DNA from 4 places in the Rhizobium sp. WW_1 genome. Region 1 is predicted to be linked to each of the others. Evidence: riboswitches for the same ligand, from Rfam matches in the RefSeq annotation. Region 1 holds a riboswitch; each other region holds the start of a gene.
The links. A riboswitch is a leader RNA that binds a small molecule or an ion and turns the genes downstream of it on or off. The one in region 1 is predicted to bind cobalamin.

Region 1 (7,244 bases):
CCAGTGGGGCGAGGGCTCGATAGTCTTCAAAGCCGAAAGTGGCAACCAGCCGGAAGTGGCGATAGCCTTACCTTTACGCGCTGCAACGTATATCGCACACGCGTAATCGCCGAAGCGGCTTATGACGACAACCTGATTGCCTTTCACGAGGCGGGCCCGCTGCTGGCAGACGTCGTTCGCAGCAGGGCAACTTCCTGCCTCAGGACCATGAACGAAGTGGATGCCGGTCGGCGTATCCACCTCATAGAGAGCGACGGTCTTGAGGTCGACGTCCACCATGTTGTTGATGCAGAGTTGGTCGGAGGACTGGGCCGAGGCCGAATGTGAGAGCATAGGGACGAAGGCTAATATAAGGCAACGCAACAGGTTTAACGATGTCCTACGACTTTGAGTTGGCGGAACATTGTTTGCTTGCATAGACACGCTCTAACATTTCTTCGTTACCCCGAGTCATATCCCGACGTGCGCTTGCGTGAACTAGTTTTCTCTTCGAATAGACGCGTGTGTACTTATTATGGACACGGGATCCGGTTATGGAAATTGCCCAGCGCTTCGTAGACGCCCCTGGGTTGTAATTTCTGCTGCTTCGCGATGCCGACCGGTGACAGCATCCCGTTTTTGACGTGTTTGCGTTTCGGATTGCAGAACGTCGCGATGTGATCGAACACGTCCTAGCGAGCCTCGTTGCGTGACCGGCAACCCCTGCGGCGTATCCGTTCACGCTCCAGAAGATTGAAGAAGCTCTCGGCCACAGGATTGTCATGGCAGTTAACCCGTCGGCTCATCGAGTGAACCAGGTTATGGTGCTTGACGAACGAGGCCCAGTCCATGCGGGTGAGCTGCGAGCTCTGATCCGAGTGGATCGACATCTGACCCTTCGGCTTGCACCTCGACACCGCCATCAGCAGCGCTTGCAATATGACGCCCGTGACCCAGTCCTTATCCGGAACTTCTACGTCAAATTGCTGGTTGAGCGCATTATCTACAACGATGGAAGTCCTGCCGCCCCAGGCGCCAGCGACGTTTGCAACAGATCTGCGCCTTAACTCCGGCAAGACGGGTCAGATGCGCAGCCCGGTTCGGGCAACGCATCTCGCCTCGGTCGAGACGATAGTCATACAGTCTTTGATAGCCGTAGACCTCGCCGAGTTCGATCGGCAAGGTCTATTCCGGCAAGGAGGACAAGGGCACAGACGCGTCAAGCTGATGTCTGGCGCGACGTGTTTAGGAACCCAGCTATAAAATCGACGGCTTCGTCGCCGCTTCTCAGACCGAGATGGATACTCTTACCTATTCCGCTCTTTCCGATCCGGACAGGACGAACGCCGAGTTCGGCAGCCTCCCGACGTACAAGCCAGTTCGGAATGGCGCTGACGCCACGACCGGCCGCAACGAGCTGAAGCATCATTTCCGTGGTCTCAACATTCCGGTGATGTCGCGGACGGCAGTTGGCGGGAGCTAGAAACTGCGTGAATACATCCAATCGCTCCGGCGGCACGGGATAGGTGAAGAGAGTTTCGTCCAGCAGATCCGCTGGTTCGGCGTAGTCCTTGCGCGCGAGTGGGTGATCGGTCGGTACGGCAAGCACGAGCTCGTAGTCAAACACAGATAGATAATGGATGCCCGGCGCCTCGATCGGATCCGGTGTGATCAGGATATCGATCTCGTATCCCGTCAGAGCTGCCACCCCTCCGAAGGCAAATGATGTCGTCAGTTCCAGATCCACGTCCGGCCAGTCCACCAGATAGGGTTTTGTGACGCCCATCAGCCATTGATGGCAGGGATGGCATTCCATGCCGATCTTCAGAGAGCCTCGCTGACCGTAGCGATAATCCGACAAGACATCCTCAGCCCTTTCGATCTGCGGTAGAATGCGTTGCGCCAGCGTCACAATGTAACGCCCGGCCTCGGTGAGGCGAAGATTACGACCATCCTTCTCCCACACAGCCACGCCATAGCGCTCTTCGAGCTTTCGGATCGTATGGCTGAGTGCAGACTGGGTCACATTCAGCCGTTCGGCTGCCGCCGTCAGACTGCCCAAGCGATCGACTTCGCGCAGGATTGACAGATGTTGCCTGTCCAGCATGGTTATGCCCGCCTCTGCTCAAGGGGAACGGCTCCGGTCGCACCACGACCGTGGACGGAAGCTGGCCGGTGATCCTTGCAGACCGCCACCATCCTGAAGTGTCGGGTGACCGTATTATGCCAGTTGCCCGTCAACGGGTTTTCGGACCGAAATTTTGTCTCGATGGACATGGAGCTGCGGCCTGCGCGCTCGACAAGTCCGGTACCCCCGATAAGGGTGCCGTGATGGTTCGTATCTTCGGGAAAAGCGATATCGATAAGGCTGGCTATCGAGCCATGCTGGGCAGTTTTTGCTATCGTCGTGGTCTCTGTCATCGGCACTGCCATTGTGTTGTGGTAAGGTGCTGACATGACGCAAAGGCGACGGCACGGGAATGCCGATCGCAAAAGCGGCACACCGGGACACCCCGCCCGTGGACGTTATCTATCGCGGCAGGTCTCCTGGCTTGCGGGTCATTGCTATGGTCCGTCTTCCCGAGGCACGCCTCAGTGACATGGATGGACCTTCGCTTGCCGCTCACAGTTGCGGGGGCAGCTTCGGCTTCGGGTCTTCACAAGATCCCTGACCGAATTCCCTCTTAGCTCCGGACTTTCGTCCGCAGAACCACGACGACGAACCAATGCCGCATGTCGCCGAAGGGGTCAAGATGTCTGTAAAAAGTCAAGCTTGAGGCGAGTGGCTGCCCATTATGAGCACTGGGAAAGGCGACGTCTTTGAATTCCGGCTGGAGCGCTTCGACCGCGAAATGATGAAGATGGCTCATGCTTCAATGAGATAAAACCATTTTTAGTCGATCAATCCCTCAGCTACATAGCACGCACCGCTCCTAATGTCGGAGGGTGTGACGAATTACGCCCGAGAAAACCGGAACATACAATTAGGAAAATCTCGAAAGGGAAAACAGTAATGCAGGTTTTATCTCGGAATTTAGAGCGCAAGATCGCGATGAACGAAGAATTTACGTTTAATATAAAGCGAATTTCTTTCGATGAGGATTATCGCCCCGCAGAGAACACGCGGATCACCACTAATTTTGCCAATTTGGCGAGAGGGGCGAACCGTCAGGAGAATCTGCGGAACGCCTTGAAGATGATCGACAACCGTTTCAACGCCCTGGCGAATTGGGATAACCCAAATGCAGATCGTTATTCTGTCGAACTTGAGATCATTTCCGTTGAAATGAATATCGGTGCTGAAGGCGACGGTAATGCCTTCCCATTAATTGAGGTATTGAAAACGAACATCGTCGACCGGAAAACGAATGAACGCATTCAGGGCGTTGTGGGGAACAACTTCTCCTCTTACGTGCGAGATTACGACTTCAGCGTCGTGTTGCCAGAGCACAACAAGAACCGCCCCGATTTCAGCATTCCGGATAATTTCGGCGACCTGCATGGTAAGCTGTTCAAAAGCTTTCTGAATTCAGGTGCCTACAAGGAAAATTTCGATAAGCCGCCGATTATCTGCCTGAGCGCGTCAAGCAGCAGGACATATCGCCGAACTGAAAATCAGCATCCGGTGTTGGGTATCGAATACCACCAGGATGAATTCTCTTCAACCGATGAATACTTCAGAAAAATGGGACTAAAGGTTCGCTATTTCATGCCGCCGAATAGCGTCGCGCCTTTGGCTTTCTATTTTCTCGGCGACCTGCTTGGTGATTACACCAATCTTGAACTGATCAGCACCATCAGCACGATGGAGACTTTTCAGAAGATCTACCGACCCGAGATTTACAATGCCAATTCGGCTGCCGGGACATGTTATCAGCCGAGCCTGAAGCACCAGGACTATTCACTCACTCGAATTGTCTATGATCGAGAAGAACGTAGCCGGTTGGCTATCGAGCAGGGCAGATTTGCTGAGGAGCACTTCATCAAACCATACAAGACCATTCTTGAGCAATGGTCTGCCAATTACGCTATTTGACGAACCGAAATATAAGGTCGCTATCATGAAAAGACTGTTGCCCACGTCCACCGCCGGCAGTTTGCCGAAGCCCTCATGGCTTGCGCAGCCTGAGAAGCTCTGGTCACCTTGGAAATTGGAAGATGAGGAATTGATCGAGGGCAAGCAGGATGCCCTGCGTTTGTCTTTGGACGATCAACGACAGGCAGGTATCGATATTGTTAGCGACGGTGAGCAAACGCGCCAGCATTTTGTCACGACGTTCATCGAGCACCTCAGCGGCGTCGACTTTGAGAAGCGTGAGACCGTCAGAATTCGAGATCGCTATGATGCGAGCGTCCCAACAGTCGTCGGAGCTGTGTCGCGTCAGAAGCCCGTTTTTGTCGAAGATGCCAAGTTTCTGCGTCAGCAGACCAAGCAGCCCATCAAATGGGCGCTGCCCGGTCCAATGACCATGATCGATACGCTCTATGATGCCCACTATAAAAGCCGTGAAAAGCTGGCATGGGAATTCGCCAAGATCCTCAATCAGGAAGCCAAGGAATTAGAGGCTGCTGGTGTCGATATCATTCAGTTTGACGAGCCAGCATTCAACGTCTTCTTCGATGAGGTGAATGATTGGGGAGTTGCCACCCTGGAGAAGGCGATCGAAGGGCTAAAATGCGAAACTGCCGTTCATATCTGTTACGGGTATGGCATCAAGGCTAACACAGACTGGAAGAAGACCCTAGGATCGGAGTGGCGGCAATATGAGGAATCTTTCCCGAAGCTGCAGAAATCCAGTATCGGTATGATCTCCCTGGAATGCCACAACTCTCATGTTCCAATGGATCTCATCGAGCTTGTCCGAGGCAAGAAAGTGATGGTGGGGGCTATCGACGTGGCAAGCAATACCATTGAGACGCCAGAGGAAGTGGCCGCTACTCTGCGAAAGGCACTTCAGTTTGTCGATGCCGACAAACTTTGCCCTTGCACCAATTGCGGCATGGCACCCCTTTCTCGTCGTGTGGCAAGAGGCAAGCTGAATGCCTTGAGCGCCGGCGCAGAAATCGTCCGAAGGGAACTCTCGGCCTAGTGCTGGTGAGCCGGTTCACCACCAAGGGTGCCGACGGCTTCAACGTCATCCCATCGCTCTTCCCGGGCGACCTATCGATTTCATCGAAATAGTCGTACGGGTCGTGCAGGCGAGGGGATGCGTTTGCGCACCGAATATGAACAGGAACCTTGCGGAACCGTCTCGGTTTCGCCTGTCCCGAACGCGTTTGAGAGGCCGATATGGGAATGGTGGATCACCGCTTCAACATTGTGGACAAAGCCACATTTCGCAACGGCATGTCGCGCCTTGGCACGGCGGTCAGCGTCGTCACCACCAGGTCTGGCGGTAAGCACTACGGCTTTACGGCGTCAGCAGTCTGCAGTGTCAGCGATACGCCGCCAACACTTCTCGTATGTATCAATCGAGCGAGCTCGTGTTTTCATGCTTTTGAAAACACGCGCCATTTCTGCGTCAACACGTTGATGCCGGGTCATGAGGACATCTCGAACACCTTCGGCGGGAAGACGCCGATGGAGGATCGATTTGCGCTGGGCGAATGGAGAGAGGGCCTCACGGGCGTCCCGATCCTGGCCAACGCTTCGGTCAGCTTCGAATGCGAGCTCACCAATGCCGTCGACGAGGCAACCCACCGCATCCTCTTCGGGCGCGTAATCGACATTCGTGAGAACGAAGAACAGGCAACGCTGCTCTATTGCATGCGCCGCTATCTCAACGGCTAGGCTCAGGATCTCTAATTTGCAGGCCTGGCGGTGTTTCTCTTGAGGTTTCAGGAATCTACCCATAATGATGGCTGCAGGCGGCAAGCGTGCGGTCTCTGCGTTCATCACGCGCACAGGGCACGTTCCAGATACCCTACTATGCGGCCAGATTTGCCTGGGAGCTTCGCGAAACGCCGGAGGTCATTCAGGCATGGCGTATTCGAGACAAGCGTAACGGCCTGGGCTGCAAACTGGACGGAGTATCCGATTAGCATTCCGCGCGTAGCAACCGCATAGCGACTACGCGTAGAGAGCAAGCGACATAAAAGCACGTATCCATCAGAGTATATATATGGCCTCCTCCTTATCAGTCGACACCCGCCCGCTTTCCGCATCCATCGAAATCCTGCCTAAGCAGATCCCGACCGTCGATGAACTCAAATCGATGATTCCGGTCGGTACCCGGGTATATCTGACGGATATCGGTGCTGCCGATACCGAACACGAGATGGTTACAGCTGCGCGGCGATTGTGCGATTGCGACCTTGTGCCGGTACCTCATCTGGCTGCCCGAAGAATTGGCAGCCGAGATACACTCGAGAGACGCATTTCTGCGCTCGTCCATGAGGCCGGCGTTACCGATGTGTTGGTTATAGGCGGGGGCGTCACTTCTCCGCGTGGGCCTTATGCCTCTTCGATGGACCTTCTGAGAACTGGATATCTTGACCGTTTCGGCATCACCGACATTGCTGTTGCGGGTCACCCAGAGGGCAGTCCAGATTTTACCGAGGCCCTGGCGCTTGAGGTGCTTCATGAAAAGCAGGCGTTTGCGAGACTGACCGGTGCGAGGCTTCGTATCGTAACTCAATTCGGCTTTGATCCTGCCAAGGCGTTGGTCTGGGCGAAGGGTCTCAGGGAGATCGGCATATCTGCGCCGGTGCATATTGGGGTTGCCGGCCCGGCGAAGCTGACCACGCTCATCAAGTACGGAACGCTCTGTGGTGTCGGCAATTCCATGTCGATGCTGACGAAGCACTCCGGCAGCCTGATGGCGCTTGCGACCGGATATTCGCCCGAAACCTTTGTGAAACCCATCGAAACTGCTCAAAGCGATCTGGAAGACGTGTTGATCTCCCAGATGCATATTTTTCCGTTCGGTGGACTGGATAAGGCTGCGGCTTGGCTTCGAAGCCGCGCTTCCTGGTAGGCGCAGGAAACATATCGTTTGAGATTTCGTTCGCTAGCGGCATGGTCGCCGGCATGCGGCCGGCCATATCTTGAGCGTATCCCACGGAATGTCCTTTTATTGAGCCTGGTCGATCTGCGTTCTGGTCAGGTCGATCCACGACTATGCTTGAAAGACAATCAGAAATGGACGGTGACACGCTGAGTCCACCCCGCGTAGCCTTCAGCAGCCGACGGCGCATGGGCACAGTCGGCAAGCTACATGAATGCTACTTTGAGATTTTCTGCATATGTGCTGCCTCTGTGATTT
Region 2 (7,244 bases), on a different contig from region 1:
GTCTTTACGGGTCGGCCAACTCTTCATATTCGAGCCACGGGAGCGTCTGGGGGCAGGGCTTGCCTATGACACGCAGGATCCCGCTCACCGCATCAATGTGCCGGCGGCGAAGATGAGCCTGCTGCCAGAAGACCTCGAACATTTTCAACGCTGGCTGCTGGCGAAGGATGCGCTCGCCGACGATGAGGCGGCGGTTGCCGCCAATGGCAGCCTCTTTCCGCGGCGCTCCGTTTTTGGAAATTACATCAACAGCATGATCCGGCCTTCCATCGAGGACGGGCGGCTCGTGCATATCAGGCAAAATGTCGGGCGCATTGAGAGGATGGGCAATCGCTGGGTTGTCACCGGTGCGGCAGGGCAGCGCGTGGATGCGGATATTCTCGTCATTGCTACCAGCCATCCGTCGCCTGTGCCGCCGCAGTCGTTGCAGGATGCGCTTGCCGGGCATCAGCGCTTCGTTGCCGATCCGACCGGGCCGGACGCGCTTGCGGTCATCCGCGCCGAGGATCGTGTTCTTGTCGTCGGCAACGGCCTGACCTCGGCCGACGTTATCGCCTCGCTCGAACTCAGGGGGCACAAGGGACCGGTCACAGCAATATCCCGACGCGGCCAGCGCTCGCGCGGTCACGCGGCGGTAAAGCAGGAGTTGTTTGGCGATTTCGCCAGTCAGCCGTCGACGACGGCGCTAGGCTTGCTGCATCGCGTGCGCGCCGCTATTCGTCAGGCTGAAGGAGAGGGCCGCAGCTGGCATGCGGTTATCGATCAGGTAAGGGCGCAAGGTGGCCATATCTGGCGTGCGTTGTCGGTCGCGGAACGTCGCCGCCTTGTCAGGCATTTGCGACCGTTCTGGGATGTGCACCGGTTTCGCATCGCGCCGCAGGTCGAGGCCGTCAGCGAACGGGCGCTTGCGGCCGGTCGGCTTGAGGTGCTGGCGGCTTCGGTCGCGACGATCGGCGTTGCCGATGGTGTCATCGATTGCACGCTGCGGCTCAGCCGCTCCGAACGTTCGGTAGCAAGGCAATATGATGCGGTCGTCGTCACAACCGGTCCAGGGCATCGCGGCATTCTCACATCACAGCGCTGGATTGAGGAAATGTCGAAGGCTGGGCATCTTGCGATGGACCCTGCGCGGTTAGGATTTTTCTGCGACATGCAATCGCGGGCTCTTGCGGTCGACGGAACGATCGTCCCGTCGCTGTTTATCTCGGGGCCGCTTGCCCGTGGCACCTTTGGCGAATTGATGGGATTGCCTGAAGTGATCGAGCATGCGGTTCTGGTGGCCGATCAGCTGACGGTCGCGATTACAGACCATTGTCGTGGTCAAGGGAAGGCGTATTTGGACAGTAGCGCCGCCTAAATCCAAGAAAAGCCGCAAATTCGTTGCTTAGACGATACAATTGCCTAAATTTACTCATATAAACTATACAATTTGTGAGTTACTGTCTTGTTCGTAGGGGGCTGCGGGGTTACTTCCGCAACTCATGCTGACAGGACCGGCCGGTTGAGTCTCTTTCGAGCCACGCCGGGTTTTCAACAATCGACTTTGCAGTAAAGCGGACGGCGATGCTTACGAAAAAAGGAAAGTATGGACTGAAGGCGTTGGTGGATCTCGCACGCCTCGGCCCGGGGGAAACCGCGTTCATCAACGATATCGCGTTGCGCAACAATATTCCGAAGAAGTTTCTCGATACTATCCTGCTCGAATTGCGAAATGCCGGCGTTCTGCGTTCGAAGAAGGGGCCGGGTGGCGGTTATTCGCTGTCGCGCCCCGCATCGGAGATCCGCATCGGCCATGTCATTCGCACTCTGGACGGCCCATTGGCGCCGATCCGCTGCGCCAGCCGCACGGCCTATGAGGCCTGTGACGACTGTTCCGATCCGGAGCGCTGTCAGGTGCGGCGCTCCATGACCGAGGTGCGCGACGCGATTGCCGAGATTCTCGACAACATGTCGCTGGAACAGTTCGTTTCCGGTGGCGCCGATCTCGAAGGTCCAGAACGGGAAGACCTGCGCACTTCGCACACTGCCTGATCTTTTCCAGACTCCGACCCCATCAGGGCAATGAGCTCTTCGGTGGCTTTACACCATTAAGGTGATAGTTGCCGACGATGTGGAAATTACCACGGGCGGGCTCGTGCAGCGTATGGATGCGGGCGTTGCGCCAGTGGCGGTCGAGGTTGAGCCCGATGCGCGCCGAAGCCGCGCCGGCAAGTTCGAAGAGCGTGTCGGCTGCTTCCATCGCAATATCAGCCGTAATCGTCTGCGCCGCCGCAACGGCGAGCACGGCATCGATGACGTGATCTTCGGTGCGATTGATCTGCGCGGCGTCGATCTTGCCGCCGGCACGCTCGACCATGGCTGTCGCGGCTTCGATGCGAATGGCAACCTCGCCAATCCTTGTGACGATCAGCGGATCACTCTGAGTTCGCGTCTCGCTGTCATTGTCTGTCGAGTGGGAGCGAGCTCGCACGAATTCCATGGTCGCCGTCAGCGCGGCGCGGGCAATGCCGAGATTGATCCCGGCGCGCGTGAGCTGGTCCACACAGCCGATCACTGTGGGTTCGGCCAGCCTCTCGCGGTGCAGGAGCACGGTTTCGGTGTTGAGATAGAGATTATGCAGAATGGCCGTGCCGTTTCCGGACGTTCTCTGACCAAAACCATCCCAGTCATCAATGAGCTGGATGCCCTCGGTATTCCTGGACACGACGGCCGCCATCAGTCCCTTTCGTTTGTCGGGGACGAACAACGCGATCCAGTCGGAAAATAGAATACTGGCGGAAGGCAAGCTCCGGCCGTTGAGGCGAAAGCCGAGCCCGTCCGCGGCCAGATGCAAGGAATCCTGATCCGCGCCGTTCCCTGCGGGCGGGGAAAGAACGCTGCCGAAACGATCGCCAGTGATGGCGCGTTCGAAGAGGGACGCCCGCTGATCCTCGCCGCCGCCGATCCTGATCGCTTCCAGCGCATGAAAATGCGTCTGCAGTATCTGAGCGATGGAAGGATCGGCTTCGGCGAGGATGGCAATGACTTCGGCCAGAACACAGTTCGAAATATCGATGCCGCCGTGTTCCGAAGGCACGGAAATCCCGAGCAGGCCCGACTGGGAGAGGGCTTCGACCTCGTCATAGGGCAGGATGCGGTTGATATCGCGATCGCTTGCCTGCTGTACGAAACCCAAGGCGAGCGACCGCGCGATATCGAGCGCTTCCTCCTCGCTTTGAACGCGATGCGCGGGCGGCCTGATGCGTTCGTGCAGCTGCGAAACAGTCCCCATTGACTACTCCTCGGCCAGCGCCAGATGCGTTTCTCAGGCACGGCAAATCGCTGCGATCTTAATTTCTATAAATGGGGCGCACAATCGATTTTCCTGGCAGCTCGCGTGCCGCCTTTCGTCCTGGCGGGGGGGCGGCTGAAAGCGCAAGCTCCAAATCCGACATGGCCCGCATCGGGAGAGGGAATCTCACGACCTCTCCTTGGTCGTCCTTCAATGCGGGAAGCGGTTCTGCAGGCTGGCCCCAGGGCTAGGATTTGTTTTCCCTTTTTCATCGGCAGAAGCGAGCGCGGAGGGCCGGGAGGTAGCCGATAGTCCGGCATCTGTCGCGACGCGACGTCATCGATCGGGTTTCGTCCCGCCAAGAAAGCACTTGCTAGCGGCGCGTTTTCGCGCTTTCATATACGACTAAATAAGTAGACAATGGCAATAATCCTGCCGCCGGATGGCTTTTGAAGAGTAATCATCGGCGGCCGATTGCAGGCATCTGGTGTTGGATCGGAGTTGGACCTGCCTGTCGCATCTTTGATTGCGGAAGAGGATTCCGGATTGAAGACACGCGGCGAAGATTGAGAACTGAAGCCGCTTTCATGCATTCTGCCGGCCGCGGTTCCGAGATTGCCGAGTCCCAGAAATCGGAGTTTGTGTTTCTGGGCCCGTAGAGTGAGCAAGCCCCAAGAAAGGCATGATCGACCACCTCTTGACTCAGGAGTTGATATGACGGTTCAGGGATTCTTTTCCGCGAGGACGAACGCGACGGCGCAGCCCTATGCGATGCCGCGCATCGCCGTGATCGGTCGTGGTTTTTCCGGCATGATGATGGCCATCGCCCTGATGAAGACGGTGCGCTTTCCCTTCCATCTGCAGCTTTTCGACCCCAATTCCAGCGTCAGTGGTGGTCAGGCACTGGCCTCCGGTCATAGCAGCGAAATCTTGAACAGCCGCGTTCGCGATCTTTCCGTCTCCGCCGGCGATCCCGACGACTTCAATCAATGGCTTTCCAGCAACGCGCCTTTCCGTAGTGCCGTTCCGGCGGCAATACCCGGCTTCCTGCAGATCTTCGTGCCTAAGAGCATTTTCAGCGACTATGTCTACCAGCGCTTTTCGGAAGCCTTCTCCTCGCGGCGTGATGTTGCCGTGCAGGTCAGCAGCGAGACGGTTTTCGCACTCCGACGTGTTCGCGGTGGCCGCTTCGTCGTGGAAAGCGATGGCGCCGCCAATGCGCCATTCGATATGGTGGTGCTGGCGACCGGCTACGGCGTTGCCGATCAGGAAACGCAGGCAAGCGATCTTGTGACCGTTCCGACGGCCGTGCGCGCTCGTCGTCTCGTGTCACGACCGCATACGATCCTGCTCGGAAGCGGACTGCGCGTCGTCGACCGGCTGCTGCAGATGCGAGAGAGCGGCTATACGGGGCAGATCACCATCGTTTCGCGGCGAGGGTTCCTGCCGCAGAGCCACACGCGCAGCAATGCCGACCCGGTCTTCCCCGCCGACGAGATGCCCGGAAAGCTCAGCGAAATCGTTCGCTTCATCCGAAAGGCTTGTGCGGAGGCGGAGGCGAGCGGCCAGAGCTGGCAATCCGTCATGAATGGTTTGCGCAAGCATGCGCGATCGCTGTGGCGCTCCTTGCCGGCCGGCCAGAAGCAGCAGTTCAACCGCCATCTTCGGGCGCTTTACGACAGCCATCGCAACCGGTTGCCCGAAGCGCTGCATGTTCGTCTGAATCAGGAGATGGCCGAGGGCAACACGCAATTACGGCGTGGTCATCTCATTCGGCGGACGCCGACCGGACTGGTTTTGCGGCCCGCAGGGCGGCAGGAGACCGAGCAGCTCTATGCCGACGATGTGATCGACTGTCGATGCCAGGCGCCCGATCTGAATGCGCCTTTGCTGCGCAGCCTTATCGATGCCGGCCTTGCGGTGCCGGACGAATTGGGTCTTGGTCTCGCCGTCGATGCGACAGGCGGACTCGAGGTCAATGGCTACGCGACGGAGGGCCTCTTTGCCATCGGTCCTCTGGGGCTTGGAAGCCTCCCTGACATCGATCTCGTACCGGAGATCGTAACGCAGGCCTATGCCGCGGCCGAGGATGTGGCGGAGCGCTTCCATCCGCATTGCAAGGCGATGTAGCCGCTCCGCAACGTCTTCTCTCCAAGATCAAGGCCGCGACGCGCTTCGCCTTGCAGCGGAGATGGCGCGTGGGCGCAAATTTTTCTTGTCTTCCGTTATGTAATAACGTAACGGAAACCTATTGCCCAACCGGACCTCAGGACAAACGACATCACTTATGACATCGCCGTTGCCCACCCCTGTTTTCTATGAGATGAATAGCCCCGATGGTGCCGCCTGCGGATCGATCCCGATGGCGGCTGAAAAGGGAACACGGTGCGGATTACCCATCAGGGGCCAAGACCGTGGCTGCCCCCGCAACTGTAAGCGGAGAGCGCGTTCGCAGCACGCCACTGGCTTTATGCCGGGAAGGCGCGAACGGGCTGTGACCCGTAAGCCAGGAGACCTGCCATCGAGGATATCAACTGCAACGGACGGGGTGTTCCGATGGAAAATCAGTGGTTGGGCGAAGGCGCCGTTGTGCGCGCCGGCCCTCTATTGACTGTGCCTCCGGCGAAATCTCCGGGAGGCATCTCATGGACAAAGCAAAAGAGGCGATGCATCGGATCACCGTATGCACGAATTGCCGCCACGTCGACAGGCCGTGCCGGCCCGGCCTCGATCTCTTGAAACACCTGCAAGCGGCCATGTCCGAGGCAGGCGAAGCACTTTCCGACGATTTCAGCCTCTCGGGCAGTGTCTGCATGGCAGGCTGCGAGCGGCCATGCACGGTCGCCTTTCAGGCGAGGGCGAAAGCGACCTATCTCTTCGGCGACATCGAGGACGCGACCGATATCGGCGCCCTCGTTGCCTTCGCTCGGCTTTATCAGGATCGACCCGACGGGCTCACGCGCGAAAGCGAACGCCCAAGCGCGCTCGGCGGCAAGACGCTTGCGCGCATCCCCGCCGCCATCGTTGCGGCCGAATACCAGCCGTCGCCGTTGCAATAGGAGCCGACGATGTCCGTACGAAGCGCGCGATTGGACGCCGATGGCGTCACCTGGGGAGCCCAGAAGGGCATGCCCATCATCAGCGGCATCACATTGTCCGTCGAAGCCGGCGCCCGGCTGGCTATCATCGGTCCGAACGGGGCGGGTAAATCAACCTTGCTCCGCTGCCTTTATCGCGGTCTCAAGCCGCAGCGCGGTTCGGTGCGCCTCGACGGCGTCGATCTTTGGTCCATCGGCCCGCGAGAGGTCGCGCAGCGCATCGCCGTCGTACCGCAGGAAACACCTGACAGCTTTCCGTTCAGCGTCCGCGATGTGGTGCTGATGGGGCGCATCCCGCATCGCAAGGGCATGGCGCGCTGGAACGATCGCGACCATGACGTGACGACCGGGGCCCTGGCGCGGCTGGAGCTGGAATCTCTGGCGCTGAGGCAATTCGCGTCACTCTCAGGCGGCGAAAAGCAGCGGGCATTGATCGCACGCGCCTTAGCCCAGGAGCCGGAACTCATCATCCTCGACGAGCCGACCAATCACCTCGATATCCGGCACCAGCTCGAAATTCTGGAACTGCTCAAGGGGCTGGGGCCGACGATCGTCACGACGCTGCACGACATCAACCTTGCAGCAGACTTCGCGACACAGGTCGCCGTTATGGATTGCGGCCGGCTCACGGGGCAGGGCGAACCGGCCGAAGTCCTGACCGTCGAGCACGTATCGAACGCATTCCGTGTCGGCGCCCGCCTGCATCGCACCGATAACGGCCCGCAACGATTTTCATTCTCTCTTCGATAGTTAGATCATTGGAGTCATTCATGTTTTCTCGCATATCCTCTTCTGCAGCAGTCTTGCTTCTCGGAAGCTTGCTCGCGGGCGCGGCGCTGGCCGAACCCGTCACGGTGCGCAGCTGCAATCGCGAC
Region 3 (7,244 bases), on a different contig from region 1:
ATGACGTGCCGCTGTCCGGCTACGAGATCCATCTCGGCGTGACGCACGGCGCCGACTGCGATCGGCCCTCGACTGTCATCGACGGTAGGCCCGATGGAGCGATATCGCCGGACGGGCGCGTCATGGGCACCTATTTGCACGGGCTCTTCGGCAGCGACGCCTACCGGGCAAAGCTGCTGGCGAGTTTCGGCCTCTCCGGTGAACGAATGAATTATCGCGCCGGTGTCGATGCGGCGCTGGACGATATTGCGAGGGAGCTGGAAAGCGTGCTCGATCCCGCCTGGCTCGACAGCCTCGTGAGGTAGAGAATTTCCGTTTTTCCTCGAGTTACGAAACCGCTCTATCTCTTTGTTTATTCACGAATTCCAAACGGAAAGCCGCCGCGTTCTTTGCTGCTTTAGAGTTCGCCCGACACTTCCCGGCGGCGGCGGTCGAGTTCTTCGCTGTAACGACGCAGCGTATAGCTTTCCGTCAGCAGGCCAATCACCTTGCGCTCGATCAAGTCGTTGACCACGACGAGCGCTTCGCTCTTCGTCTGGTCGAACATGGCGGCGGCCTGTTTGGCGTTCATCTGTGGCTGCAGGAACTCGTTGCGAAGCCGGATGAAATCGGAAAGGCCGTGCTCTTCGTCGTCCTTCTCGACCGGGCTCGCATAGACGTCGGGGACAAGAACCATTCCGGAATACTTCTCGTTCTTGTCGACTAGGATGACGCGCTGGGCCGAGCCGATCGGGAAATTCTTGCGGAATTCCTCGATGCTCATGTCGATACTGCCGGTATGCACGTCGGGGCGCATCATGCGGGCGACGGTGAGATTGCGTATCCAGCCGACGTCGTGGGCGCTGCGGATGCTTTCGCCGCGCAGATGGAAGCGCCATGTGGCGAAGGAGTAGCCGAAGGTGGTGCGCACCACCAGGGAAGAGGTGATGACGGCGGCGAGCACCAGGGCGGTGATCGGGAAGTCGCCGGTGATCTCAAGCGCCAGGAAGGTCATGGTCAGCGGACCGCCGATGATTGCGACGGCGAGCGAACTCATGCCGACCACCGCATAGACGACCGGCGTCAGCGTGGCGTGATCGAAATAGGGCGCACAATAGGCGAAGATCTTGCCGAGCAGCGCGCCCATGAACAGCGAGGCGAAGAACAGGCCGCCTCTGAAGCCGGAGCCGATCGAAACCGCCGATGCCAGGGATTTCAGGATGAAGAGCCCGACCAGCGCGCCGAGTGTGACGTCCGTGGACAGATTGAGATGCAGCGCACCATGGCCAGCTGACAGGACCTGCGGCGAGATCAGTGCCAGAGATCCGACGACCAGGCCACCCAGCGCAGGGCGGAAGGGTGGTGCGATCGAGCTTTTGCGCGCGAGTTCTTCGACCCAGGCGACGCCCTGCATGATCAGGATGCCGATGCCGGCACAGAAGGCGCCGAGCAGGACCGCGGGAAGATAGTCCGCCGGGACGATGGCGCCGAAATGATCGATATCGATGGCGAAGTCGTCGCCGGCAAGCAGCCTTGCGATCATCGTTGAAATCAGCGCCGAGACGACGACAGGCGTTAGCGTCAGTATCGAATAGCTGCCGATGATCAGCTCGAAGGCGTAGAAGGCGCCGGTGAGGGGGGCATTGAAGGCGGCGGCAATCGCGCCGGCCGCGCCGCAGCCGACGAGCATGCGTAGATCCGCGCGGCGCATCTGCATCTTGTAGCCGAATTTCGAGGCGATGCCGGCGGCGATCTGCGTATAGCCTGCTTCAAGCCCGACGGAGGCGCCAAAACCGTTCGAGATCAGGTTCTGCACCGCAACGATGATGCTATCGGTGAGCGACATGCGGCCGCCATGCAGCGCATTGGCTTCGATCGGGTCGACCATCGGCTTTTTGCGCGTGCGCGACAATATGTAGAGCAGGATGCCGAGAATGATGCCGCCGGCGACCGGCGCGATGAACAATACCGATTTGTCGGGAATCGCCATTGCTGCCGAACTCAGGCGCTCATAATCCGTTATGCCGTAGATGACGCTGTGCAGCTTGCGCGAGATATAGCTCATTGCCGTCACGGCGCAACCGGAGGCTATTCCGACCAGCGCGCCAGCGAAAACGAGTCCCAACTCGCCACGGCGCAGCAATGCCCTGAACCGAGCGAGATCGAATAGGGCCGAAAAGACGCCGAGGCGTCGCGGTTGGAATTTCTGTAGCATGGGAAACGGACGATATGTTTTTACTCAATGTGAGGACTTACCCTCTATAAACTCCTAACATCAAAGAAATACGGCAAAAAAGCCGTTGGTTTTGCGGGAATTTTCCGCCGATTTCGCAATCAGGATGGCCAAGGTCGCATCCATGCCCTTGATTGACTTGAACTAAGTGAAAGCCTAATCATTGACGATATAACGAATGGTTCCCGAGCGGCGATCCGCCGCATGGGATGAAAAGGGAATGTGACGGGACGGACCCAAGCCGGGCGTTCTCATCACAGCCGACCCCGCGACTGTAGAGCGGTCAGGGTCTTTCGTCCGGTCTGAAGTCTAATCCGTCGATGGTTCGCATGGGGCGAGCGGGGCGGGCCAGGCTCAAACCGGAAAAGCCACTGGCGTGGCATCATGATCAACCAGGGCTGGACGCCTCCAATTCTACGAATCGTCCGCCTTTTCGTGATGGATTGCCGGGAAGGCGAGAGAGACCCGCTGGCGCACGATCGGGGGCGACCGGTTTCGGTCCGCCCCGTCGCGGCGCCTTATCCGCGAGCCAGGAGACCTGCCATGCGTGCCGGGCACAGAGCCTGTTCTGGGACGCAAGTTCCGCTGCCAGCACGGAGGTTGTCATGGCGCAAGACGAGTTTTCGGCGTGTAGACGCCCGTTTTCCGGTTCCAGCTATAGGCTGTCGACCCTCGCTTGTGCGTGGGAGCGGGCATAAGGCATGTCGTCTTCGACCTCCCGAGCCATTTTCGTCCTCGGTGGCGCGCGTTCCGGCAAATCCCGATTCGCCGAATCTCTGGTTTCGGATACAGGCCTTGACCGTCATTACGTGGCGACCGGGCAGGCATGGGACGACGAGATGCGCGAGCGCATTGCCCAGCATCGTTCCGACCGCGGCGATCAATGGCAGACGCATGAGGAGCCGATGGATCTCGTCACTCGCCTTGCGGCGATTGACGCGGAGCAGCACGCAGTGCTTGTCGACTGCCTGACGCTCTGGGTCACCAATCTGATGATGGCGGAGCGCGACATGGCGGCGGAGTTTGCCGCCCTGACTGCATTCTTGCCGACAGCACGATCAAGGCTCGTTCTCGTCTCCAACGAGGTGGGCTTGGGAATCGTGCCTGAAAATCGCATGGCGCGCGAATTTCGCGATCATGCCGGCCGGCTGCACCAGATGGTCGCGGCGGCGAGTGCTGAAGTTTATTTTATCGCAGCGGGCCTGCCGCTGAAAATGAAGGGTTGATGCATATGAACCAGGAAAAAATTCCCGCCACCGTCATCACCGGCTTTCTCGGAGCCGGCAAGACGACGATGATCCGCAACCTCCTGCAGAATGCCGGCGGCAAGAAGATCGCTTTGATCATCAACGAGTTCGGCGATCTCGGCGTCGATGGTGACGTGCTGAAGGGCTGCGGTGCGGAGAACTGCACCGAAGACGACATCATCGAGCTGACCAACGGCTGTATCTGCTGCACCGTCGCCGACGATTTCATCCCGACCATGACGAAACTTCTGGAGCGCGATGCGCGTCCGGACCACATCGTCATCGAGACCTCAGGCCTTGCGCTGCCGCAGCCACTGGTCGCCGCCTTCAACTGGCCTGACATCCGCACGCACGTCACCGTCGACGGCGTCATCACGGTGGTCGATAGCGCCGCCGTTGCCGCCGGCCGTTTCGCCGATGATCATGACGCCGTGGAAGCTCGCCGTGTCGAGGATGATTCACTCGATCACGAAAGCCCGATCGAAGAATTGTTCGAGGATCAGCTGACCTGCGCCGACCTCATCGTGCTCAACAAGACCGATCTGATCGATGGTGACGGTCTAGGCCGCGTCCGCGCCGAAGTTGCCTCGCGCACGGCCCGCAAGCCGACGATCATCGAAGCGAAGAACGGCGATGTGCCGGCAGCAATTCTGCTCGGTCTCGGCATCGGCACGGAAGACGATATCGTCAACCGCAAATCCCATCACGAACTGGAGCATGAGGACGGCACGCCGCATGACCACGACGAATTCGACAGCTTCGTCGTCGAACTCGGTCCGATTGCCGACCCGGTTGCTTTTGTCGATGCGCTGAAGGGCGCGATCGCCGAGCATGACGTGCTGCGCCTCAAGGGCTTCGTCGATGTTCCCGGCAAGCCCATGCGCCTGCAGCTGCAGGCCGTCGGCAGCCGCATCGACACCTATTTCGATCGCGCCTGGACACCGGGCGAAGCCCGCGCGACCCGGCTTGTCGTGATCGGCCTGCACGAAATGGACGAGACGATCGTTCGCAAGGCGATCGAAGCGCTGGCCTAAGGGAAGTCCATGCATCTCCTCCTGGCTCAGAAGGGAACGATCAGCGACGGCGAGGAGGCGATCGACCTTGGGCAGTCGCCCGGCGATATCGTCTTTCTGTCGGCCGCCGACACCGAGCTTGCGGCGATTGCCGCAGCTCACGGTGAGGGCGGCCGTTCCCTTCGGCTTGCAAGCCTGATGAGCCTGAAGCATCCGATGTCCGTCGATACCTATATCGATAGGACGGCCCGGCATGCGAAGCTGATCATCGTGCGGGCGCTGGGAGGAGCAAGCTACTTTCATTATGCGCTGGAGGCGCTTCATGCCTGTGCGGCGCGTCAGGGTGCGTTGATTGCTGTATTGCCGGGGGATTCGAAGCCCGATCCCGGGCTGACGCCGTTCTCCAATGTTGCGCTCGATGATCTCAATGCGCTCTGGGTCTATCTGATCGAGGGCGGCGAGGCGAACTCCACGGCATTTCTCGCTTACGCCGAGGCGATGCTATCAGGCGCCGAGAAGCCCATGCCGGCCGCACCCTTGATGAAGGCTGGTATCTGGTGGCCGGGCCGGGGCGTGATCGGCGTCGAGGAATGGAGGAGGGTTTCCGTTTCGGAGATGGCGGTCCCTGCAGGATTCGAACCTCCCACTGTGGCGATTTCGTTCTATCGCGCGCTGGTCCAGAGTGGTGAGACGAAGCCTGTCGAAGCCATGATGCAGGCGCTTGTCACCGAGGGTATGCGGCCTCTGCCGGTTTTTGCCTATAGCCTCAAAGATCCGGTCTCCGTCGGCATTCTCGAAAGCGTCTTTACCGAGTTGAAGCCGGGCGTGGTCATTAATTCCACGGGCTTTGCCGTTTCGGCGCCAGGCGCGGACCGCCAGCCGACGGTGCTGGAAACGGGTGAGGCTGTCGTTCTGCAGGCCATCTTCTCGGCTTCGTCGAAAGAGGCATGGGAGGCGTCCTCACAGGGGCTTTCGGCCCGCGATCTCGGCATGAACGTGGCGTTGCCAGAGGTCGACGGGCGCGTTCTCGCCCGTGCCGTGTCCTTCAAGGCCGCTGCCCGCTATGACGAAAGGGTTGAGGCCAATATCGTCGCCAGCGAACCGCTTGAAGATCGCATGCGCTATACGGCGCGGCTCGCCGCTAATTGGGCGCGGCTGCGTGATACGCGGCCGAGCGATCGCCGCGTTGCGCTTGTGATGGCGAACTATCCCAATCGCGATGGGCGCCTCGGCAATGGCGTCGGGCTCGATACGCCGGCCGGCACGATCGAGGTGCTGAAGGCGATGGAAGCGGCTGGCTATGGCGTTGCCGATATACCTGCCGATGGCGATGCGCTGATGCGGCATCTGGCGGAAGGCCCGACAAATTCCGGGCATGATGGCCGTGTCGTTCGCGAGACGCTTTCCTTCAGCGACTACAAGGATTTCTTCTCGTCGCTTCCCAAACAGATTCAGGATGAGATCACGGCGCGCTGGGGCGAGCCGGAGGCAGACGCTTACGCGCTCGATGGCGGCTTTGCCCTGCCGTTTACCCGCTTCGGCGAGGTGCTTGTCGGTATCCAGCCGGCGCGCGGCTACAATATCGATCCGAAGGAGAGCTATCACTCTCCCGATCTCGTGCCGCCGCACGGCTACCTCGCCTTCTATGACTTCCTGCGTCGCTCCTTCGATGCCCATGCCGTCATCCACATGGGCAAGCACGGTAATCTCGAATGGCTGCCGGGCAAGGCGTTGGCGCTTTCGGAGGTCTGTTATCCGGAAGCGATTCTTGGGCCGCTGCCGAACCTTTATCCTTTCATCGTCAACGATCCCGGCGAGGGCACGCAGGCCAAGCGCCGCACGAGCGCCGTCATCATCGACCACCTGACGCCGCCTTTGACGCGTGCTGAAAGCTACGGTCCGCTGAAGGATCTGGAGGCGCTCGTTGACGAATATTACGAGGCTTCCGGCGGCGACCCTCGCCGCATTCGTCTGTTGCGCAAGCAGATCCTCGACCTCGTCGCCGATATCGGGCTGGATCAGGATGCCGGCATCGCCAAGGGCGAGGGCGAAGACGAGGCATTGCGCAAGCTTGATGCCTATCTCTGCGATCTCAAGGAGATGCAGATCCGTGATGGCCTGCACATCTTCGGCGTTTCGCCTTCCGGGCGGCTACTGACGGATTTGACGGTGGCGCTGGCAAGAGTGCCGCGCGGGCTGGGCGAGGGTGGCGATCAGAGCCTGCAGCGGGCGATTGCTCGGGATGCGTTCGAGGGCGTGGAGAGTGCTGACGGTGTGATACCCCCCTCTGCCGCTTTCGCGACATCTCCCCCACAAGGGGGGAGATTGGTGGCTCGCGGCACGACATCGCCCCAAATTGCTATCGAATCCGCTGATGCGATTGGTGATGAAACAGGAGGGGCTGGCGGCATACTCCCACCGATCTCCCCCCTTGTGGGGGAGATGTCAGCGAAGCTGACAGAGGGGGGTAACTCTCCACGCAAACCATTCGACCCATTGGATTGCGACATGGCCGCCGAATGGGCCGGCCCGCGTCCCTCTATTCTGCAAAGTATCTCCGATGCCCCTTGGCGCACCCAGGGCGATACCGTCGAGCGCATCGAGCTTCTGGCCGCAGAACTCGTGGATGGCGAAACGGCATGCCCCGAGAGCTGGCCAAACACCCGCATGGTTCTCAGCGAGATTGCCTCGAAGCTCCAACCGTCCATCCTCGCCTGCGGCGACGCTGAAATCTCGGCCCTGCTCAAAGGCCTTGATGGTCGTTTCGTTCCA
Region 4 (7,244 bases), on a different contig from region 1:
GCACTGAGAGCAACGACTGATTTCAAGCGCGCAGGCAAGCCGCGCAAGGAAGGACTGCGGTCGTGCTTGAAGGGACTATTTGTTATGGCCGGCATGGTCGCCTCCCGCATGGGCAGCCTCAGCCTGATCCATCATCACCGTGCCCTCGAAGCTCGAAAACAGAGCCAGGGTCTTGGCGTCGAGCTTGGCCTCAGCGGTGGCAAGATCGGTGGCGATGGCCTGTGCGTCATCGCGCGATAGGCCGATCTTCTCCAGGGCGTCGGCGTTCTTCAGGCTGTCGCCGCTGCAAAGATGCACGGCCCATCCGTCGAGGCCCTTCTTCAACAGCGCCCGGCCGCCGCGGCCATCCTGCACCCATCCGGCCACCGCCCAGTCGCCATGCGAGACCACCGGCTGAATGGCCAGCGGCTTTTCCGGCGTCTCGAACAATGCTTTCATCGTCGCGGGGATATCGCGTTGCGGATCTCCGGATACGTGTGCCTCACCCATGTCCATGCCCTTCATGCCCGAGATGTCGTCACCGGATTTTGCGTCTTCGTCTGGCTTGCTTGCCGCCAGGGATCCGACGGGGAAATCGATATCGACCGAACCGGCCTTTTCGAATGTCAGGGTCGTGCGGATGGTCTGGCCCTGAAGGAAGGGCTCGGCGACCTTCATGAACATCACATGGTAGCCGCCGGGTTTGAGCTCGACCGTTTTGCCCGCCGGGATGGGCAGGCCGTCGGGAAGCTCGCGCATGATCATGACGTCTTTGTCCATCTTCATCTCGTGAATCTGGACCGTTGCGGCGCGCGACGAGCTTGCAGCGACCAGCCGGTCGTCGGTGTCGCCCTTGTTGGTGATGGTCAGGTAGCCGCCGCCGACCGGAGCTCCGGGCACCATGGCGCGAACATAGGGCGCGGAGATGGTGAGATTGCCGATTTTGACGTCGTCGGCAAAAGCGAGGGAAGAAGAAAAGAGGGCCAGCCCGAAGGCGGCGAGAGCAAAAATACGTTTCAGCATGGTCGATATCCTTGATCCGGAAGAGGAGGGTGCGGCGAAGCCGTCGGCTCCGCCTGGTCTCGTCACGAAAAGAAACGTCGAAGTGGCGGCACGAAGCGAACCACGAACTGGTCGAGGAGCAGCATTGCGACGATCGCGGCTCCCGTGAGCGGAAAGGCGACACCGAAGATGATGGCGATGAGCCACAGGCCGACATAGACCGTTTTCTGCGGCGGCATCGGCGGCACACCAAGGCGGCCGGATGGCCGGCGCTTCCACCACATGGTCGCGGCCGTGACGCAGCAAAGGATGATGGCAAGACATGCCGCAAGCATCAGGAGTTGGTTGAAGAGGCCCCATTCCTGTCCCTGATGGACGTTGATGCCCCATTCGATCGCCTTGCCGAGCGCCGGATACTGGTCGTAGGAAATATCGACGAGTGGCTTGCCGGAATATTGGTCGATATGGACAGTTCGCTCCTCGCCGAGATCGCCGAAATAGTGACTTGCGGTATAGACGCCGGTTTCATCTGTCGGGATGGCAAGGTCTGAACCGGCCACCATGCCCAGACCGTGCATGATGTGGACGGCCCTGTTCAGGCCGATCGGCTTTGCCGATTGCGCCGCGGCGATATCGGAGAGCGGAACGGGCGCATTCTCGACCACCCAGCCGGCGCGGCCGACGACATCCTGCGTGACCTTCGTCGATTTCGGCACATCATCCCAGAGTGCGGCCGGCGTTCCGAAATTGTGGGCGGTCAACCAGGTATTGACATTGGCGCCCCAGTAGCCGGACCAGGGCATGCCGCTGAAGGCCAGGAAAAAGATGAGGACGCCTGCGAGGGCGCCGGTCACGGCATGCAGATCGCGCCAGAAGACGCGCCGTGATGGATTGCCGCGAACCGTGAGCACGCCTCCGGCCTGCTGGCGCGGCCACCAGAGATAGATACCGGTCACCACCAGGACGAGGGCGAAGCCTGCCGCGATCTCGATGAGACGGTTGGTCCATTCGCCGAAATATTCGAGGCTGTGGATACGCTTGACGACCCAGCCGAACTCCTGCTTCGAGCCGACCGAGCCCAGGATGCTGCCGTCATAGGGATTGACGTAGACGATGGTCGATTGGCCGTCCCTGGAGACCGTGACCCAGGCCGAGCGGTCTGGCGCCGATGCCTCATGATAGGAGGTTGCGCGGGCGCCGGGAAAGGCTGCGAGTGCGGCATCGACGATCTGCTGCGGCTGCCGCATCGTGCCAGTCTCGGCAACGAGATAGCGATGCGAATAGAAGGTGTCGGCAATCTGATCCTTGAAGAGATACAAAGACCCGGTGATTGCCAAATTGAGCATGAAGGGAATGACGAGAAGACCGGCGAAAAAATGCCAGCGCCAGATTGCACGATAGAGTGAGATATTATGGGTAGCTGCGACAGCAGGTTCAGCAGCGGTAAAGGCAGACATGAAAATCCTCCGAAGATCGGCGGGCTGCCGCAAGCGATCGATCCGGGGAGGGGCGGCGATTGTTCGCCGTTTGAAATGCGCCTGCTTCGCGTGAGCGGCCGCAGCGGCTCGTTCGGCGAAGTTTTGCGGAAAACACCAATCCTCGGATTTCACGACTTGAAGGTCGCGCATGACGGCAGCCGTTGACGGCGGGCGTCACGACAAAAGCCGCAACGCCGGTTCAGCCAACGATGTCGAGGATGGGTGGCGCCCTTGGGCCGGTGTTCGGTGGATAAAGCTGCCGATGGAAGGCTTCCGATCTTGCAACGACGGTCTCTCCGCGCTGAGAGGCGAGGCGTTCGCAAATCTCGGTCGGAGGTATGGGCAGAACCGCGGCGGAAGCGATCCGGCAGGCTTCGCACCCGGGCGCATAGGCTTTTCCATGCACCTTGCCGTCCGCGTCCTTGTAGGTGATGCAGAGAATGGGCAGGGACCCGTCCGGCAGCCTGTATTGCGCAAGTTCTATGGGAGATATCTCATCCGCCGTGGCGACGACCGGCTGATGGGCAAAGCCGACAAGCAACAGCGCCATGGCGCAGACGATGCGCGCACTCCACTGCCATGTACGCGAAATTGTCTTCCGCATTCTTGTCCCCACCACCCGCATCCCGCGGATAAGGTTGCAGTCATAGGACAGGCTCATTACAAGCGCAATGCGTCAATTCGTGCCGCCGCAAAGTTTGCGGACATCGATGACAGCGCAGCACCGACAGCGTCGAAACGCCCAGCGGAATGCCAAATTGACCGGCAGCTCTTGATCGCCAGGCGCGCGGCGCCAGATAGCGTTGACCATTCGGATCTATCGGCCGCGCCCGATATCGCCTGGCTCGCATGACAGAATCCGGAGACAGCCATATTGAGACGCATTGCTTCAGAAGTTCGATTGCGACGATGACCTCCGCCCACAATTCCCGTCCGAACACCATCGCCAGGCCGCCAATCAGCGAGAGGCTTGGTAAACCATTTTACGGAGATCGCATGGTATCCGGCATCGACTTCGACTATGCCGATACCGGTCATTCGTTACGGCTAGTCGCGAGGACTGGGAATAGCAATGGAAATTGAAACACATTTGGTCTCGCTCATTCGCGTCCTCGGCCAGGTGGCGATCATTGTCTATGCCTATTCCTGGGTGATCCGCATCGTCGAGCGCGGCGCTTTGAAATCGGCTGCCGTCGGGCTGTTGTTCGGGCTGGTCGGTATCCTGTCGATGGGCGATCCCATACAGTGGATGCCAGGCGTCATTCAGGATGGCCGCTCGATCCTGCTTGTCCTCATACCGATCTACGGCGGCCTGCTGGGAACGATCGTGGCCGCCGCGATGATGGCCCTGTTTCGCTTCATGGTCGGCGGGATGGGCGCCATGGGCGGTGTTGCCGGTATCGCGATCGTCGCGGCCGCCGGCTATGCGCTCAGCCTGTTGCCGCGGCAATGGACCGGCACGGGATGGAAACGATCGGCCCTGTTCGGCCTGGCGACCTGCACGTCGCTCGTGGTTCTCCTCTTTCTGCCGTGGGTGGTTGCGCGCGCGCTTCTCCTTTCGGCCGCGCTCCCGGTGACGATCGTCAATATTCTTGGCGTCATGCTGCTGTCGGATCTGCTGCAGCGGGAGCAATATCGCATCGGCATCCAGCGCGCGCTGGAGAATGAAGCCACCCTCGATCCGCTGACGAGGCTTCCCAACCGCCGGGTGCTGCAGCGCGAAGGCGATCGATGCAGCAAGGAAGCCGGTGTGCGGCGCATTCCCTTCTCGATCATCATGCTCGATATCGATCACTTCAAGAAAATCAACGACAATTGGGGCCATTCCTTCGGCGACACCGTTCTGGCGCGGGTGGCGGATGTCATCCGGCAAACCGTGCGCAAAACCGATATCGCGGCCCGCTATGGCGGCGAAGAGATCGTCGTCCTGTTGCCGAACACCGACATGAGGGCGGCCGCCGCCGTTGCGGAGAAAATTCGCAGCGATATCGAGACGACGATGCTGATGTTCGATCAGGACGCCGTCCATGTCACCGTCAGCATCGGCATTGCTTGCTCGCTCGAGCCGACCACGGATTTCAAGCATGTGCTCGAAGCCGCCGACAAGGCGCTTTACCGGGCGAAGGCGGGCGGAAGAAATCGTGTGGAGCAGGCCGAGGCGGCTTAGCATTGCTGGGGCCGTTGGCAATGAGCATGATGTGCCCCTTCCTCTTTACTATCCATGCGTTCTTGACGGGAAGGGTCCGTCCGGAATAACTGGACGCGACGGTTCCCCAAGGAAGACTCCGCGGGGATTAATAGGGAACACGGTGAGGGCGACCCAAGAGGGACCTAGACCGTGGCTGCCCCCGCAACTGTAAGCGGATTGCCGATCATCCCGGGGTGACCTTTTCCGGCTCGCTCCAGAGGCTTTGAGCCATGCCACTGCAGCCAAGCTTGCGGGAAGGCAGATGATCGTCAGATATCCGCGAGCCAGGAGACCTGCCGTCGATCACGATCCAATCAGCCGGGCGGGGATGCTCGGAAAGGACAGAGAATGATTGACCTGCGCCTTCGACATTATCCGAGCTTTTTCGGCCTTGATTGGGATCTTCGCAACCGGCGGCGACCTGCCTGAGCGCGATTGTGCTGACACCGCCCAGTTTCCTTGTCCTATCGAGATCTTTCATGCGCCATTTTTTGACGACCATTACATTTGCACTCGGGCTGACCGGGTTTGCCGCGTCCGGCTTCGCCGCGACCCAATATCCCCTCACGATCAATAATTGCGGCGAGAAGGTCACCTTCCAGAAAGCGCCGGCCAAGATCGTTTCGATCGGCCAGGGTATGACCGAAATCCTCTTTTCGCTCGGCCTTGCCGACAAGATTGCGGGAACGGCCGTGTGGGTCGGCCCGGTTCTGCCGCAATATGCCGAAGCCAATGCCAAGATCCCCCGGCTTGCCGACAACGATCCGAGCTTCGAATCCGTGGTCGGCAAGGAGCCGGATCTCGTGGCTGCCGAATTCGAATGGCATGTCGGCACACAGGGCTCCGTGGGCAAGCGCCAGCAGTTTTCCGAGCTCGGAATCAATACCTACGTCGCCCCAACGGATTGCGTCGCCAAGGTCAATACCGATGGCGGCGATGGCGTGCGCAAGGAGCTGTTCACGATGGGTCTGGTCTACCAGGAGATCGATGAACTCGCTCAGATCTTCGACGTTAAGGATCGCGGCGATGCCTTGATCGCGGACCTGAAGAAGCGCGAGGCGGATGCTGTTGCCTCGATTGCCGGAGCCAAGGCGAAGGATCTGCCGATCGTGTTCTGGTTCTCCAGCAAGGAAGTCAGCGGCGATGCCTATATCGCCGGCAAGAACAGCGCCCCGGCTTATATTCTGAAGACGATCGGCGCTCGCAATGTCGTCACGACCGAAGAGGAATGGCCGCTGGTAGGGTGGGAGACGATCGCACAGGCCAATCCAGCCGTGATCGTCATCGCCACCATGGATCGCCGCCGCTACGCGGCCGACGACCCGAAGGTCAAGGTCGACTTCCTTGAGAAAGATCCCGTCACCAGCCAGCTCGATGCCGTCAAGAACAAGCATTTCGTCATGATGGATGCGCAGTCGATGAACCCGACCATCCGGACGATCGACGGTATCGAAATCCTGGCCAAGGGCATCAAGTCCTTCGGTCTGGCACAGTAAAATATGAGCCTCGTTGCAGAACGTCGGCCATGGTGGGCGCTTTGGGCGCTCGCCATGGCTGCGGTCGTCCTCCTCGCTTTCATGATCAGTCTCGCCGTGTCGATCGGCGAGATCTCGATTCCGCTGTCGACCACTGCGAAGGCCGTGTCGAACCGCTTGTTCGGCACGGGCTTCGAACTCAGCCGGATCCATCAGGGGATCGTCTGGGATTATCGGTTGAGCCGCGCGCTTGTCGCGGCGAGCGCCGGTGCGTCGCTGGCGCTGTGCGGCGTGGTTTTGCAGGCCCTGCTGCGCAATCCGCTTGCCGAGCCCTATGTGCTCGGCATTTCCGCCGGCGCTTCCACCGGCGCGGTCTGCATCATGATCCTCGGGCTCGGTTACGGCATTCTGGGCCTCTCCGGCGGCGCTTTTCTCGGCGCGGTCGCGGCCTTCCTGTTTGTCGGTCTGCTTGCCGCCGGCGTCGGCGGCACGAGCGAGCGCATCATTCTCTGCGGCGTCGCCGGCTCGCAGCTTTTCAATGCGCTCACCTCCTATATCGTCACCACCTCGGCCAATGCCGAGCAGGCGAGGGGCGTCATGTTCTGGCTGCTCGGCTCCATGAGCGGCGTGCGCTGGCCGGACGTCTATCTTTCCGGACCTGTCGCCATCATCGGCTTTGCCGTTTGCATGGCGCATGTCCGGGTACTCGATGCCTTCATCTTCGGCACGGATGCGGCGGCCTCGCTCGGGATTGCGGTCCGGCGAGCGCAGATCGTCCTGCTTGGCGTGACGGCCTTGATGACCGCGGCGGTCGTCAGCATCGTCGGCTCGATTGGCTTCGTCGGGCTCGTCATTCCACATGCAGCGCGTTTTGTGGTTGGACCAAGCCATGATCGGCTGCTGCCGGCGGCGGCGCTGGCCGGCGCCATTTTCATGGTTGCTGCCGATATCATCTCGCGCATCATCATTCCCCAGCAGATCCTGCCGATCGGCGTCGTCACCGCCCTCTTCGGAGCTCCGGCCTTCGCCCTTATTCTCTATCGCGCCCGGAGGACGGCATGAGCATCGCGGTTGACACGGTGACGTTTGCGGCCGGCGATAGTCTGATCGTCAACGGCGTCA

Region 2: another riboswitch for cobalamin. It lies ahead of BJ928_RS20520 (DUF1636 domain-containing protein); the one in region 1 lies ahead of BJ928_RS39600 (hypothetical protein).
Region 3: another riboswitch for cobalamin. It lies ahead of cobU (bifunctional adenosylcobinamide kinase/adenosylcobinamide-phosphate guanylyltransferase); the one in region 1 lies ahead of BJ928_RS39600 (hypothetical protein).
Region 4: another riboswitch for cobalamin. It lies ahead of BJ928_RS07820 (ABC transporter substrate-binding protein); the one in region 1 lies ahead of BJ928_RS39600 (hypothetical protein).

What each region holds. Positions count from the first base shown of each region.
Region 1 covers NZ_RAIN01000027.1:46,757-54,000, reverse strand. Annotated here, with positions in the region: gene BJ928_RS35845 (hypothetical protein) at 1-279, opposite strand, end outside; partial or broken gene BJ928_RS39605 (IS3 family transposase) at 513-1,244, opposite strand; partial or broken gene BJ928_RS35835 (LysR family transcriptional regulator) at 1,283-2,086, opposite strand; gene BJ928_RS39600 (hypothetical protein) at 2,089-2,400, opposite strand; cobalamin riboswitch at 2,499-2,709, opposite strand; gene BJ928_RS35825 (DUF1852 domain-containing protein) at 3,032-4,015, shown strand; gene BJ928_RS35820 (methionine synthase) at 4,041-5,069, shown strand; gene BJ928_RS35815 (flavin reductase) at 5,276-5,770, shown strand; gene BJ928_RS35810 (methylenetetrahydrofolate reductase) at 6,102-6,956, shown strand.
Region 2 covers NZ_RAIN01000006.1:498,562-505,805, forward strand. Annotated here, with positions in the region: gene BJ928_RS20500 (FAD/NAD(P)-binding protein) at 1-1,357, shown strand, start outside; gene BJ928_RS20505 (Rrf2 family transcriptional regulator) at 1,564-2,031, shown strand; gene BJ928_RS20510 (SfnB family sulfur acquisition oxidoreductase) at 2,054-3,271, opposite strand; gene BJ928_RS20515 (FAD/NAD(P)-binding protein) at 3,986-5,401, shown strand; cobalamin riboswitch at 5,592-5,809, shown strand; gene BJ928_RS20520 (DUF1636 domain-containing protein) at 5,917-6,330, shown strand; gene BJ928_RS20525 (ABC transporter ATP-binding protein) at 6,340-7,119, shown strand; gene BJ928_RS20530 (ABC transporter substrate-binding protein) at 7,140-7,244, shown strand, end outside.
Region 3 covers NZ_RAIN01000009.1:227,801-235,044, reverse strand. Annotated here, with positions in the region: gene BJ928_RS25370 (cobyric acid synthase) at 1-305, shown strand, start outside; gene BJ928_RS25365 (chloride channel protein) at 398-2,194, opposite strand; cobalamin riboswitch at 2,375-2,773, shown strand; gene cobU (bifunctional adenosylcobinamide kinase/adenosylcobinamide-phosphate guanylyltransferase) at 2,914-3,438, shown strand; gene cobW (cobalamin biosynthesis protein CobW) at 3,444-4,493, shown strand; gene cobN (cobaltochelatase subunit CobN) at 4,503-7,244, shown strand, end outside.
Region 4 covers NZ_RAIN01000002.1:76,787-84,030, reverse strand. Annotated here, with positions in the region: gene BJ928_RS07845 (copper uptake system-associated protein) at 76-1,002, opposite strand; gene BJ928_RS07840 (PepSY domain-containing protein) at 1,065-2,438, opposite strand; gene BJ928_RS07835 (hypothetical protein) at 2,659-3,063, opposite strand; gene BJ928_RS07825 (diguanylate cyclase) at 3,532-4,626, shown strand; cobalamin riboswitch at 4,709-4,963, shown strand; gene BJ928_RS07820 (ABC transporter substrate-binding protein) at 5,127-6,143, shown strand; gene BJ928_RS07815 (iron chelate uptake ABC transporter family permease subunit) at 6,147-7,184, shown strand; gene BJ928_RS07810 (ABC transporter ATP-binding protein) at 7,181-7,244, shown strand, end outside.